One region of the Pseudomonas sp. TE3899 genome, then DNA from elsewhere that is predicted to be linked to it. Evidence: predicted binding sites of a transcription regulator. Region 1 holds the regulator's gene; each other region holds the start of a gene.
What was found. The regulator FliA, encoded in region 1, starts transcription of late flagellar genes. The targets are predictions, from matches to a motif close to CTAAAGTTTNNNNNNNNNNNGCCGNTAA.
Positions count from the first base shown of each region.

Region 2: the regulator FliA is predicted to act here: its motif matches at 2,262-2,289, upstream of ACZ89E_RS23715 (methyl-accepting chemotaxis protein).
Region 3: the regulator FliA is predicted to act here: its motif matches at 1,660-1,687, upstream of flgM (flagellar biosynthesis anti-sigma factor FlgM).

Region 1 covers NZ_JBWBQR010000001.1:3,159,046-3,163,183, reverse strand. The annotation lists gene flhF (flagellar biosynthesis protein FlhF) at 1-528, shown strand, start outside; gene fleN (flagellar synthesis regulator FleN) at 645-1,475, shown strand; gene fliA (RNA polymerase sigma factor FliA) at 1,472-2,212, shown strand; gene ACZ89E_RS14455 (chemotaxis response regulator CheY) at 2,380-2,751, shown strand; partial or broken gene ACZ89E_RS14450 (protein phosphatase CheZ) at 2,774-3,563, shown strand; gene ACZ89E_RS14445 (chemotaxis protein CheA) at 3,602-4,138, shown strand, end outside.
Region 2 covers NZ_JBWBQR010000001.1:5,227,487-5,231,624, forward strand. The annotation lists gene ACZ89E_RS23705 (NorM family multidrug efflux MATE transporter) at 1-1,143, opposite strand, end outside; gene ACZ89E_RS23710 (LysR substrate-binding domain-containing protein) at 1,302-2,222, shown strand; gene ACZ89E_RS23715 (methyl-accepting chemotaxis protein) at 2,398-4,138, shown strand, end outside.
Region 3 covers NZ_JBWBQR010000001.1:12,009-16,146, reverse strand. The annotation lists gene ACZ89E_RS00080 (chemotaxis protein CheV) at 1-727, opposite strand, end outside; gene flgA (flagellar basal body P-ring formation chaperone FlgA) at 813-1,574, shown strand; gene flgM (flagellar biosynthesis anti-sigma factor FlgM) at 1,725-2,051, shown strand; gene ACZ89E_RS00065 (flagella synthesis protein FlgN) at 2,101-2,568, shown strand; gene ACZ89E_RS00060 (flagellar brake protein) at 2,659-3,405, shown strand; gene ACZ89E_RS00055 (MFS transporter) at 3,473-4,138, opposite strand, start outside.

The DNA of each region.
Region 1 (4,138 bases):
CAGGAACAATTGAAGACGCTGGGCCGCATTCTGAATGTGTCGGTGACACACGTCGATCCGGGCCAGTCCCTGGTGCAGGCGCTGGATCCGTTGCTGCGCAAACGCGTGATTCTGATCGATACCGCCGGCCTTCAGGCCAGCGATCCGGCCTTGCGCATGCAACTCGAAAGCCTGGCCGGTCGCGGGATCAAATCGAAAAATTATCTGGTCCTGGCAACCACCAGCCAGAAACAGGTTCTAACCGCCGCTTATCACAGTTACAAGCGGTGTGGGCTGGCTGGCTGCATCCTGACTAAACTGGATGAAACGGCGAGTCTGGGCGAGGTGTTGAGCCTGGCCATCAGTCATGAATTGCCGGTGGCGTACCTCACCGATGGCCCGCGCATTCCAGATGATCTGCATCTGCCGCGGCGTCACCAGTTGGTCAGTCGCGCGGTGAGCGTGCAAATGCAGGAAGAACCCAGCGAGGAAGCCATGGCTGACATGTTCGCTGATATTTACCACAGCCCGACCAAGCAGGTTGGCTGAGGTACTAATGAACAGTTTTTGTACCTACATCGATGGTCTGCCATGCATTGTTCAGTTGATGAACGCGCAGCCAGTAATGTGGCCTCCGTCTATGCAAGACAAGGTAAAGAAATAACATGGGCAGCATGCATCCCGTACAGGTGATCGCGGTGACCGGCGGCAAAGGTGGCGTCGGGAAGACTAACGTGTCAGTGAACTTGTCCCTGGCTCTAGCAGAGCTTGGCCGACGCGTCATGCTGCTGGACGCCGATCTGGGTCTGGCGAACGTCGACGTTCTGCTGGGACTGACGCCCAAACGTACCCTGGCCGACGTGATCGAAGGCCGCTGCGAGCTGCGCGACGTTCTGTTGCAGGGCCCGGGCGGTATCCGTATCGTCCCGGCCGCGTCCGGCACCCAGAGCATGGTTCATCTGAGCCCGGCCCAGCATGCCGGCCTGATCCAGGCCTTCAGCGATATCGGCGATAACCTTGATGTATTGGTGATCGACACGGCTGCGGGTATTGGTGACTCGGTCGTCAGTTTTGTCCGCGCCGCGCAAGAAGTGTTGCTGGTGGTCTGCGACGAGCCGACCTCCATCACCGACGCCTACGCCCTGATCAAATTGCTCAACCGCGATTACGGCATGAACCGCTTCCGCGTCCTGGCCAACATGGCCCAGAGCCCGCAGGAAGGGCGCAACCTGTTCGCCAAGTTGACCAAGGTCACGGACCGCTTCCTCGACGTGGCCCTACAATACGTCGGCGCCGTGCCTTACGACGAAAGCGTGCGCAAGGCCGTGCAGAAGCAACGTGCCGTCTACGAAGCCTTCCCGCGCTCCAAGTGCGCCCTGGCGTTCAAGGCGATTGCACAGAAAGTCGACACCTGGCCGCTGCCGGCCAACCCGCGCGGGCACCTGGAATTTTTCGTCGAGCGCCTCGTGCAACAGACCGCAGGACCCGTCCTATGACAGCCAGTGGCTACAACCTCTACAAGAAGTCGGCACGTGATTCGCAATACGAGCTGATCGAGCGTTACGCGCCACTGGTCAAACGCATTGCTTACCACTTGCTGGCGCGTCTGCCGGCCAGTGTCCAGGTGGAAGACCTGATCCAGGCCGGGATGATTGGCCTGCTTGAAGTGTCAACCAAATACGACGCCAGCAAAGGCGCGAGTTTCGAAACGTACGCGGGCATTCGAATCCGTGGCGCGATGCTCGATGAAGTACGCAAGGGGGACTGGGCGCCACGTTCGGTCCACCGCAATACCCGCATGGTCAGCGACGCAATTCGCTCGATTGAAGCTAAAACCGGCCGTGATGCTAAAGATCACGAAGTTGCGGCCGAACTCCAATTGAGTCTCGACGATTATTACGGGATTTTGAACGATACCTTGGGCAGCCGTCTGTTCAGTTTCGACGACCTGTTGCAGGACGGCGAACACGAAGGGCTGCACGAGGATGGCGCCAGTGCTCATCTGGAGCCGTCGCGCGATCTGGAAGATGAACGTTTCCAGGCCGCCTTGGCGGACGCGATTGCCAATTTGCCGGAGCGTGAGCGACTGGTGTTGGCGCTGTACTACGACGAAGAGCTGAACCTCAAGGAAATCGGTGAGGTCCTGGGTGTCAGCGAATCCCGTGTCAGCCAGTTACACAGCCAGTGCGCGGCCCGTTTGCGGGGGCGTTTGGGGGAGTGGCGAGCGCGCTGAAGGCAGTGTGGGGACACTGCGAACGAGGCTGGTGTGGTGTGAACTGCAGCGGTCTCGATCTGTTGTGCTCCAGACAGTCATTTGAGTGCTTTGCCGGATTGAATGAAATGGCGCGTCCAGGTGCTGGGCGCGTTTAAGACTGCTTGGAGGTCGAATTGGACAAGAACATGAAAATCCTCATCGTTGATGACTTCTCAACGATGCGGCGGATCATTAAAAACCTGTTGCGTGACCTTGGGTTCACCAACACGGTCGAGGCTGACGATGGCACCACTGCCATTCCGGTGCTCAACAGCGGCAGCATCGACTTTCTGGTAACAGACTGGAACATGCCGGGCATGACCGGTATCGACCTGCTGCGCCACGTGCGCGCCGATGAAAAACTCAAGCACCTGCCAGTGCTGATGGTGACCGCTGAAGCCAAGCGCGAACAGATCATCGAAGCGGCCCAGGCCGGTGTTAACGGCTATGTGGTCAAACCCTTCACGGCCCAGGCGTTGAAAGAAAAAATCGAAAAGATTTTCGAACGCATCGGTTGAGTCACTGCGCCACGGGGTAGCTATGGACCACAACGAATCTTCACAGGGCGATTTTGAATCGACCCTGAAAAAACATGCCCGCGAACTGGTCGACAGCCTTGAAAAAGGCAAGTTTGGCGACGCTGTGCAACTGATTCATGAGCTCAACCAGACCCGTGACCGCGGCCTGTACCAGGAAGTTGGCAAGCTCACTCGCGAGCTGCATAGCGCGATCGTCAATTTCCAGATTGACCCGAACATGCCGCAAGCCGAGGAAGTCTCGCAGATCACGGACGCCACCGAGCGTCTGGGGTATGTGGTCAAGCTGACCGAGGCCGCTGCCAACCGCACCATGGACCTGGTGGAAAACGCCACGCCGCTGGTCAATGGCCTGAGCACTGAAGCCCAGGCATTGAGCGCCGACTGGGGACGCTTCATGCGTCGCGAAGTCGGGGCTGAAGAGTTCCGCGAGCTGGCCCCGGCGGGTCGACGGTTTCCTGACGCGCAGCAGCGCGGACAATCGCACGGTGTCGAGCAACCTCAACGACATTCTGCTCGCCCAGGATTACCAGGACCTCACCGGTCAAGTGATCAAGCGCGTGACCCAATTGGTCACCGAAGTTGAAAGCAACCTGCTCAAGCTCGTGCTCATGGCCAGCCAGGTAGACCGCTTTGCGGGTATCGAACATGACCGTGAAGCGATGCTGGCTGAAAAAGATCCACAAAAACATCTCTCGCAGGGTGAAGGTCCGCAGATTCATGCCGATAAAAGAGAAGATGTTGTGTCCGGTCAGGACGATGTGGACGATTTGTTATCCAGTCTTGGATTTTAGGTTTTTTAGGTTTTTAGACCTTTAGGAGCACCCCCTTAATGAGCTTCGGCGCCGATGAAGAGATCCTTCAGGATTTCCTGGTTGAGGCCGGCGAGATTCTAGAGCAACTGTCCGAGCAACTGGTCGAGCTGGAAAGCCGACCGGATGATGCGGACTTGCTCAATGCAATTTTTCGCGGTTTTCACACTGTAAAAGGGGGCGCCGGCTTCCTCCAGCTCAATGAGCTGGTGGAGTGCTGTCACATCGCCGAGAACGTGTTCGACATCCTGCGCAAGGGTGAACGACGCGTCGACTCGGAACTGATGGACGTGGTTCTTGAAGCGCTGGATGCGGTGAACGGCATGTTCACCGAAGTCCGCGAACGCAGCCCGATCACGGCTGCCACTCCGCAATTGCTGGAAGCCTTGGCCCGTCTGGCCGAGCCACAATCGGCCGACGTCGCAGCCCCGGTTGCCGACGCGGTGGAAGAACCGGCCGCTGAAAGCGAGTCGGGCGACATCACCGATAACGAATTCGAACAACTGCTGGACTCGCTGAATGCCGTCAAGGCCCAGGCCGAAGCTCCGGCGGCTGTG
Region 2 (4,138 bases), 2.1 Mb from region 1:
GCCCATGGCGATGGTTTGCGTGCCGTCGAACAGCTCGAACCACGCCGCCACCGCCAACAGGCTCACGGCCAGGTCGATGACCGGGCGGAAGGCCGGGTCGTTATGGTCCAGGAACAAACCGATCAACTGATTCGGCCACAGCCAGAACACCATGGCGAAGGCCACCATCGAGGCCGCGCCAAATACGATCCCGACCCGACCGGACAGCCGCGCATCGAGCAATTGCCCGGCGCCGTAGTGCTGGCCGATGCGCATGGTGATCGCATACGACAACCCCGCCGGGACCATGAACGCCACCGACACAATTTGCAGCGCAATCTGATGCGCCGCCAGTTGCGTGCTGCCCATCGTCCCCATGCACAGCGCCGCGAAGGCGAACAACCCGACTTCCACCGCGTAGGTGCCGCCAATCGGCAGGCCCAGGCGCCACAGTTCTTTCAGGTACTGGCGGTTCGGCCGCGACAGGCCCTGGCGCAACGGGTAAGCGTCGTAAGCCGGATGCCGCCGAATGTGCAGCGCCAACGCCACAGCCATCAGGTTGGCGACAATCGCAGTCACCAGACCAATCCCCACCAGACCCATTTTCGGCAAGCCGAACATGCCGGTGATGAACGCGTAATTGAGTGCGAAGTTGGCCACGGTGCCGCACAGGCTGATCACCATCACCGGCGTTGCCCGGCCGATGGCGCTGGTGAAACCGCGCAGGGCCATGAAACTCAGGTAGCCGGGCAGGGCGAACGGCAGGAACGTCAGGAACAGCCCGGCGGAGTGGACGTTGGTGTCGGTCTGGCCGAACAGCAGCAACACCGGTTTGAGGTTCCACAGCAGCAGCCCGGCCACCAGCGCCATCAACCACGCCAGCCACAACCCGGCCTGGGTCAACCGCGCGGCGCCGACGATATCGCCCGCGCCTTTACGAATCGCCACCAACGTGCCGACTGCCGCGATCACGCCAATGCAGAAAATCGACACGAACGAGTAAGTCGCCGCGCCCAGGCCGCCGCCGGCCAGCGCCTCGGGGCTCAGGCGCGCCATCATCAGGGTGTCGGTGAGGACCATCAACATGTGCGCCAACTGCGAGGCAATCAACGGCCCCGCCAGCCGCAGGATGGCCCAGAGTTCGGTACGTGCTGGATGCTGCATGGTCATCACGCTCCATTGGCAGTATTAATGGGAAAGGCTCGATTCTCGGCGCTCTGCGGGGTTTGCACAAAGGGATAAAAAGGATGGGTGGCATGATTAAAACTCATCCAGCGGACTTTCTGATAAGTTGGCCCCATCCCGCTATAGGAGCTTTCTGCATGTCTCGTCGGCTTCCTCCCTTGTATGCCCTGCGCGCATTCGAAGCGGCGGCGCGGCATAGCTCCTTTACCCGCGCGGCGGAAGAACTGTCGATTACCCAAAGTGCGGTCAGTCGGCATATTCGTACGCTCGAAGAGCATTTTGCCTGCCGGCTGTTTCACCGCAGCGGGCGCAACCTGCAATTGACCGAGTCGGCGCGGCTGATCCTGCCGGGCATTCGTGAAGGTTTCACCGCGCTGGAGCGCGCCTGCAATACCTTGCGCGCCGAAGACGACATCCTGCGCATGAAAGCCCCGTCGACCCTGACCATGCGCTGGCTGCTGGCGCGGCTCAGTCGCTTCCGGCACCTGCAACCGGGCAACGAAGTGCAACTGACCAGCGCCTGGATGGACATCGACACCGTGGACTTCAACCACGAACCCTTCGATTGCGCGGTGATCCTCAGTCGAGGCAATTTCCCACCGGACTGGGAGACGACGTTGCTGTTCCCGGAAGAACTGATCCCGGTCGGCGCGCCCAATCTGCTGGACGACCAGCCCTGGGACGTCGCCCGACTGGCCACCACCGAACTGCTGCACCCGGCGCCGGACCGCCGTGACTGGCGCAATTGGTTGGAGCGCATGGGACTGGCCGATCAGGTGTCGCTCAAGGGCGGGCAGGTGTTCGATACCCTGGAGCTGGGCATGATCGCCGCCGCCCGGGGGTATGGCGTGTCGATGGGGGATTTGCTGATGGTGGCCGAGGATGTGGCGCAGGGGCGTCTGAGTTTGCCGTGGCCGACCGCCGTTGCCAGCGGTGAGAAATATTACCTGGTCTGGCCGAAAACCCGTCCCGGTGGTGAGCGTATGCGCCGGCTCAGCGATTTCCTACAGGGCGAAGTGCGGGCCATGGAATTGCCGGACGTTGAACGCCTGAGTTGAAAAAGCGATAGTGGCTTTGCGCTATAACCTGGCCCAAGACTCAAGTATTCAGGTTTGCCGCCGAAAATCTGCAGGTGGAACCTTCGTGCCGGTTTCGCGTTTTTCCCATTATTCGAAATTTTGCTGAGCGCAGAGCCTGATCAAGGAGGATCCGGTCGCTTGGCCAGGAGCTGTCATGTCTCAACCCCGTGCCCGGATCGCCTCACAGCTTGGTCTCGCGCTTGCCGTGATTCTGGCGATTGTCATCAGCGGCAGCACCGTGTTCGCCCTGCGCTCGCTGGACACCGCCAACCTCGCCACCCGCGAAGAGCATCTGGCCAGTGAGGCCCGCCTGCTCGCCGATCAGCTCAGCACGTTCCACGGCACGCTGCGGGAAAGCACCCAGCGTCTCAGTGGTCTGTTCGAGAAGCGCTTCAGCGCCGGCCTCAGCGTGCACCCGGATGAGCCGGTGACCGTGGCCGGCGTGCAGACCCCGGGCCTGCACCTGGGCAGCGAGGTGCTGAACAACAACTTCAAGGAAGTTGACGAGTTCAAGCAAATGACCGCCGGCGTCGCGACCTTGTTCGTACGTAGCGGCGAAGACTTCGTTCGGGTCAGCACCTCCCTGAGCAAACAGGACGGCACCCGGGCCATCGGCACCTTGCTCGATCACGCCCACCCGGCCTACGCGCGCTTGATCGCGGGCCAGAGCTACGTCGGTCGCGCCTTGCTGTTCGAACGTTCCTACATGACTCAGTACACCCCCGTACGTGACAGCGGCGGTAAGGTGATTGCCGTGCTGTTCGTAGGATTCGATTACACCGACGCGCAGAACGCGCAGTTCGAAAACCTCAAGCGCTTCCGCATCGGCAAGACCGGTTCCCTGGCGTTGCTGGATGAACAGGGCAAATGGCTGGTGCCGATTGCCGGTGTGCAAGCACTGGATAAGGCGGTGCCAACCGTTACCGACTTGGCGAAGACGCCGGGTAAAGGCGAGTTCTGGAGCGACAAATCCGAAGATTTCTACAGCCTGGCCGTGCCGTTCGAAGGCGGGCCGTGGTCGGTAGTGGCGAGCATGCCGAAAGCCGAAATCAGCGCCGTGACCTGGAGCGTCGGCATTCAACTGGCCATCGGCAGCCTGTTGGCGATGTTGATCGCAGTCGGTTCGGCGGTCTGGTTGTTGCGCAGCAAACTGGCACCGCTGGGCGACCTGGTACGTCAAGCCGAAGCCTTGGGCGCCGGTGATTTGAGCGTGCGCCTGAATGTGTCGAGCAACGACGAAATCGGTCAATTGGCCCGGGCCTTCAACCAGATGAGCCAGGCCCTGTCGACCATGGTCGAGCACATCCGCAAGGCGTCGGAAGAGGTCAACAGCCGCGCCCAGGCCTTGTCCGGTCTGTCCGGCGGTGCTTATGAAGGGATGGAGCAGCAGTCCGGCGAAATCACCAGCATGGCCGGCGCCGTCGAAGAATTCAGCGCCACGTCCCTGAACATCGCCGACAACATGGGCAACACCCAGCGCATGGCCCAGGAAAACGCACAGCAAACTCAGATCGGTCGTACATCGATGCAGGAAGCTTCTTCTTCACTGGAGCAAATCGCTGGCGCACTGAACAGCACCGCAACGGTGATCAACACCCTCGGGCAGCGCTCCCAGGAAATCGGCGGGATCGTCGGGGTAATTACCGCGATTGCCGACCAGACCAACCTGCTGGCGCTGAACGCCGCCATCGAAGCCGCCCGTGCGGGCGAGCAGGGCCGGGGTTTTGCGGTAGTGGCCGATGAAGTGCGCAACCTGGCGTCACGCACCCGTGAAGCGACCGATGAAATCTCCGGAATGATCCAGAGCATCCAGCAGGAAACCGGCAACGCCATCAGCACCATGGAGCAGGGCAACGTGCTGATGCAGGAAGGCTTGTCCCGAAATGCCAACGTCG
Region 3 (4,138 bases), 3.1 Mb from region 1:
CCGGCATCTCGATGTCGGAAATCATCATCAGGAACTCTTCTTCCGGCTTCTTGCCCTCATCGACCAGCTTGCGCAGGTAATCCAGCGCCTGTCGACCGTCGTTCAACGCCACCACTTCGACGCCGACCGTTTGCAGGCAACGCGAGACCTGCTTGCGCGCCACCGACGAGTCATCGACCGTCAACACCCGCAAGGACAACGCCTTGTGCTGGGTTTCGACATCGACCACACCCACCGAAATCGCTTCCGGAGTCGGCGCCACTTCCGCCAGGATCTTTTCGACGTCGATGATTTCGACTAACTGATTGTCGACCCGAGTCACAGCCGTGAGGTAATGATCGCGTCCAGTGCCCTTGGGTGGCGGATGAATCTCCTCCCAGTTCATGTTGACGATGCGCTCTACCGACCGGACCAGGAAACCCTGGGTCTTGGTGTTGTACTCCGTGATGATCACGAAGGGATTGCTTTGGTCGAGCAACCGACCGGAACCGGTGGCCATCGCCAGGTCCAGGATCGGAATGGTCGCCCCACGAATATTTGCCACACCGCACACGACGGGACTGGACTTGGGCATCAAGGTCAGTTTGGGGCATTGCAGCACCTCACGAACCTTGAACACGTTGATGCCATACAGCTGCTGACCGTCGAGACGGAACAACAACAGCTCCAGGCGATTCTGCCCTACCAGTTGCGTGCGCTGGTTTACCGAATCCATTACACCAGCCATGCCCAGACTCCTACACCAACAACGCTAAGTTGTGTTGCGACGCACATTCATCACTAAACGGCACGGCGCTTGCTTTTTAACCCGTATGAACGAACAAACGACATTTTTCCGACGCCTGACATCAACCTACCGCAATTTGCTGTGCGTGGTGTCGGCCGTTTGCTTATTTCCTGTTGGCAGCCCTGCCGTTGCTGACGCGGTTACCTTGCCTGATATGCTTATCGGCGTGACTCAGGGCTTTCTTGAATTCACCGTAGAAGACTATCTGGCCACCAGTCAAACGGAAGGCCGCTACGAAATCGAGGTCAAGCAGCTCGATCCACGCCTGCGCATGCCCATGTGCGACAAGGAATTGACAGCCACACTGGAGAGCCCGGCGACCCCGATTGGCCGGGTCACGGTCAAGGTTCGCTGTGAGGGTAGTTCCCCGTGGACTGTGTTCGTACCCGCTCAAGTGCGCCTGTTTCGGGACGTTGTGATCACCACCCGCCCCCTCAAGCGCGCCGGGATTATCGAACCCGGCGACGTTGCTATGCGCGAGCGGGACATCAGCCTGATCAACCAGGGCTATTTCACCTCGGTTGACCAGGCCATCGGGCAAAAACTTACCCGACCAACGGTCGGCGATCAGGTCATTACCCTGGTCCATCTGGAACAGGCTGAAGTGGTGCGCAAGGGCGACCAGGTGGTGATTACCGCCCGCAGTGGTACGCTCAGTGTGCGGATGCCGGGTGAAGCGCTGTCCAATGGCGGCCTGGCCGAGCAAATACGGGTCAAAAACCTCAACTCCATGCGGGTCATCAAGGCGCAAGTCACCGCGCCGGGCCAAGTGGAAGTGTCCATGTAGAGGTCAAGCTATGGCGCTCTGGCAGGTGGTTACCTAAACTGTGCCCATGCAGCGCTGGCGCATGCAGCTCATTGCACAAATGAGCCTAAAGTTTTCGCAGGTATTGCCGAAAACATGGCAAGCGTCCAAATACCCAGAGGTTTTTTTATCATGGTCATTGATTTCAGCCGTTTGAACAGCTCCTCGTCACTTACGGGCAGTACACGTACCAGCGTTGCCAAGGAAACCGACGACGCCGGCAAATCCGCGCCGCTGAATACCCCGGCCGAACAGGCCAGTACCGTCAAAAGCGGGGAATCGGTACATCTCAGCAATGAGGCTCAACAGTTGCAGAAGGTCACTGACAAGCTGCGCGATCAGCCTGCCGTCGACAACGCCCGTGTGGCCGAGTTGAAAGCAGCGATTGCCGATGGCAGCTATAAAGTCGACAGCAGCCGTGTAGCCAGCAAACTGCTCAACTTCGAAGCCCAGCGCTAGGCCCACCGCCTGCGCCAGGCTTTTGGACGCTTAAAACCCAAGGCCAGCCATGCACGACACTAATCTACTGCAACTGATCACCGACGACTTTGCTCCAGCGCAACGCTTGCTGGAGTTACTGCAAACCGAGTCCCTCGCCTTGCACGGTCGCGACATGCCACTGCTCGAAGAGATTCTGGCGCAGAAACAGGCATTGATCATTTTGCTCGAACAGCATGGCCGCAAGCGCAGCGAAATCCTCGCCAGCCTCAGCCTGCCCACCGATCGCAGTGGCCTGGAGCAACTTGCCAGCCATTCCAGCATCGGCGATGAGTTGCTGGCGCAGGGCGATGCACTGACCGATCTTCTGGCTCAATGCCAGGCGGCCAACGCCAAGAATGGCCAGTCGATCCTGATGCAACAGGCCGCCACGGCCAATCAGCTGAAAATCCTCACCGGTGGCGAACCTCCAGCGCTCTATGATGCACGCGGCGCAACCGCGAAGATGGCAAAGCCACGTCCGCTCAGTCAGGCCTGACCCCCGTCCATGAGCACGCCCTATCAAGACGCGAAACATACTGGCAGAATGCCCGCCAGTAGTCATATTTTGTCTGGAGATTGATGAACCGTGTTCAATGCCTCAAGCGCGGAAGACGCTCCGCAACCACCCAAGGTGCTCACCACACCCCTGGAAATCTCCGGCAACCTGCGCCAGCTGCAAGACAGCCATGATCCGCTGATCATCACGTTCCATGAGCGCAGCCAGCGCTTCCAGAGCTATCTGGTGGACATCGACCGTGACAGCAACATGATGGCGCTGGATGAAATGATTCCCCGCGATGGTGAACGCTTCCTGCTGGCCGGTGAACCGTTCAAGGTCGAAGGCTTTCATGACGGTGTACGCATTGCCTGGGACAGCAACGGTCCGCTGACCATCGACGAGTCCGGCGGTGGCCGCTGCTACCGTGGCGCGCTGCCGTCCGAAGTGGTTTACCACCAACGTCGCAACGCCTTCCGCGCCGCGTTGAAGCTGGCACAGTTGGTCAACGTCGAACTGGGTGGCGAAAAGCTCAAGTCGCCAATCAACGGCAAGTTGCTGGACATCTCCGCCACCGGCTGCAAGCTGCGCTTCGAAGGCGATATCACCTCCAGCCTGCAACTGGGCCAGGTCTACGACCGGTTCGTCGCTGCCCTGCCCTTTGGCAGCATGACCGCCCCGGTTGAACTGCGCTACCTGCACTTCGAAGAAAGAATCTCCACCACCTTCGCCGGCGTGCGCTTTCACAACATGAGCGGCCTGGTGCAACGGCAGGTCGAGCGCTTCGTCTACCAGCTGCAACGCGAAGCCCGGCGCTTCGACAAAGACGACATGTGATCACGCCGCGTCAATAAAAAACGGGCAGTCCCTTGCGGTGACTGCCCGTTTTTTTTATGCCTCGATGTTAAGGCCTGGCCTCGGTAAAGCTTTGCTCGCGACCAGCGTCCGGGTCTTCGGGATCGTGGGGATCTGTCGGATCTTCCGGGGTCGGATCGGGTTCAGGCTCTGGCTCTGGTTCCGGCTCGATCGGATTCTGCATCTGGTCTTGCACCACCTGCTCATCGACCCGAGGATCGAGGGCTGCCACCAGCGGCGAACTGGACATACTGTCGGGCATGGCCACGTGGTGCAGCGGTGCATCGTCGACCACATGCAGGTTAGTCACCGCTTTCGGGCGAATCCGCCACACCAGCACCAACGCGAAGAAACTGAAAAAGGCGTACAGCATGTGGCTGCCGAACAGCTTCATCAGCACCCCCGCCACCAGCGGCCCGATACTGGCGCCGACACCGTAGGTCACCAGCAGCATCGCCGTCAGCGACACCCGACGATCACCCTCGACGTGGTCATTGGAAAACGCCACCGCCAGCGGATACAGGCAGAACTGCACCAACGAACAAAGGAACCCGGCGATAAACAGCACCTCCAGCGGCACCTCCGTCATGATCGCCAGCGGCAACGCGGCCACGGCCAGGCACAAGGCGAAGCAGCGGATCAGCAGCGCCCGGTCGTACCGATCGGACAACCAGCCCAACGGCCACTGCACCACCAGCCCGGCAAAAATGCAGCT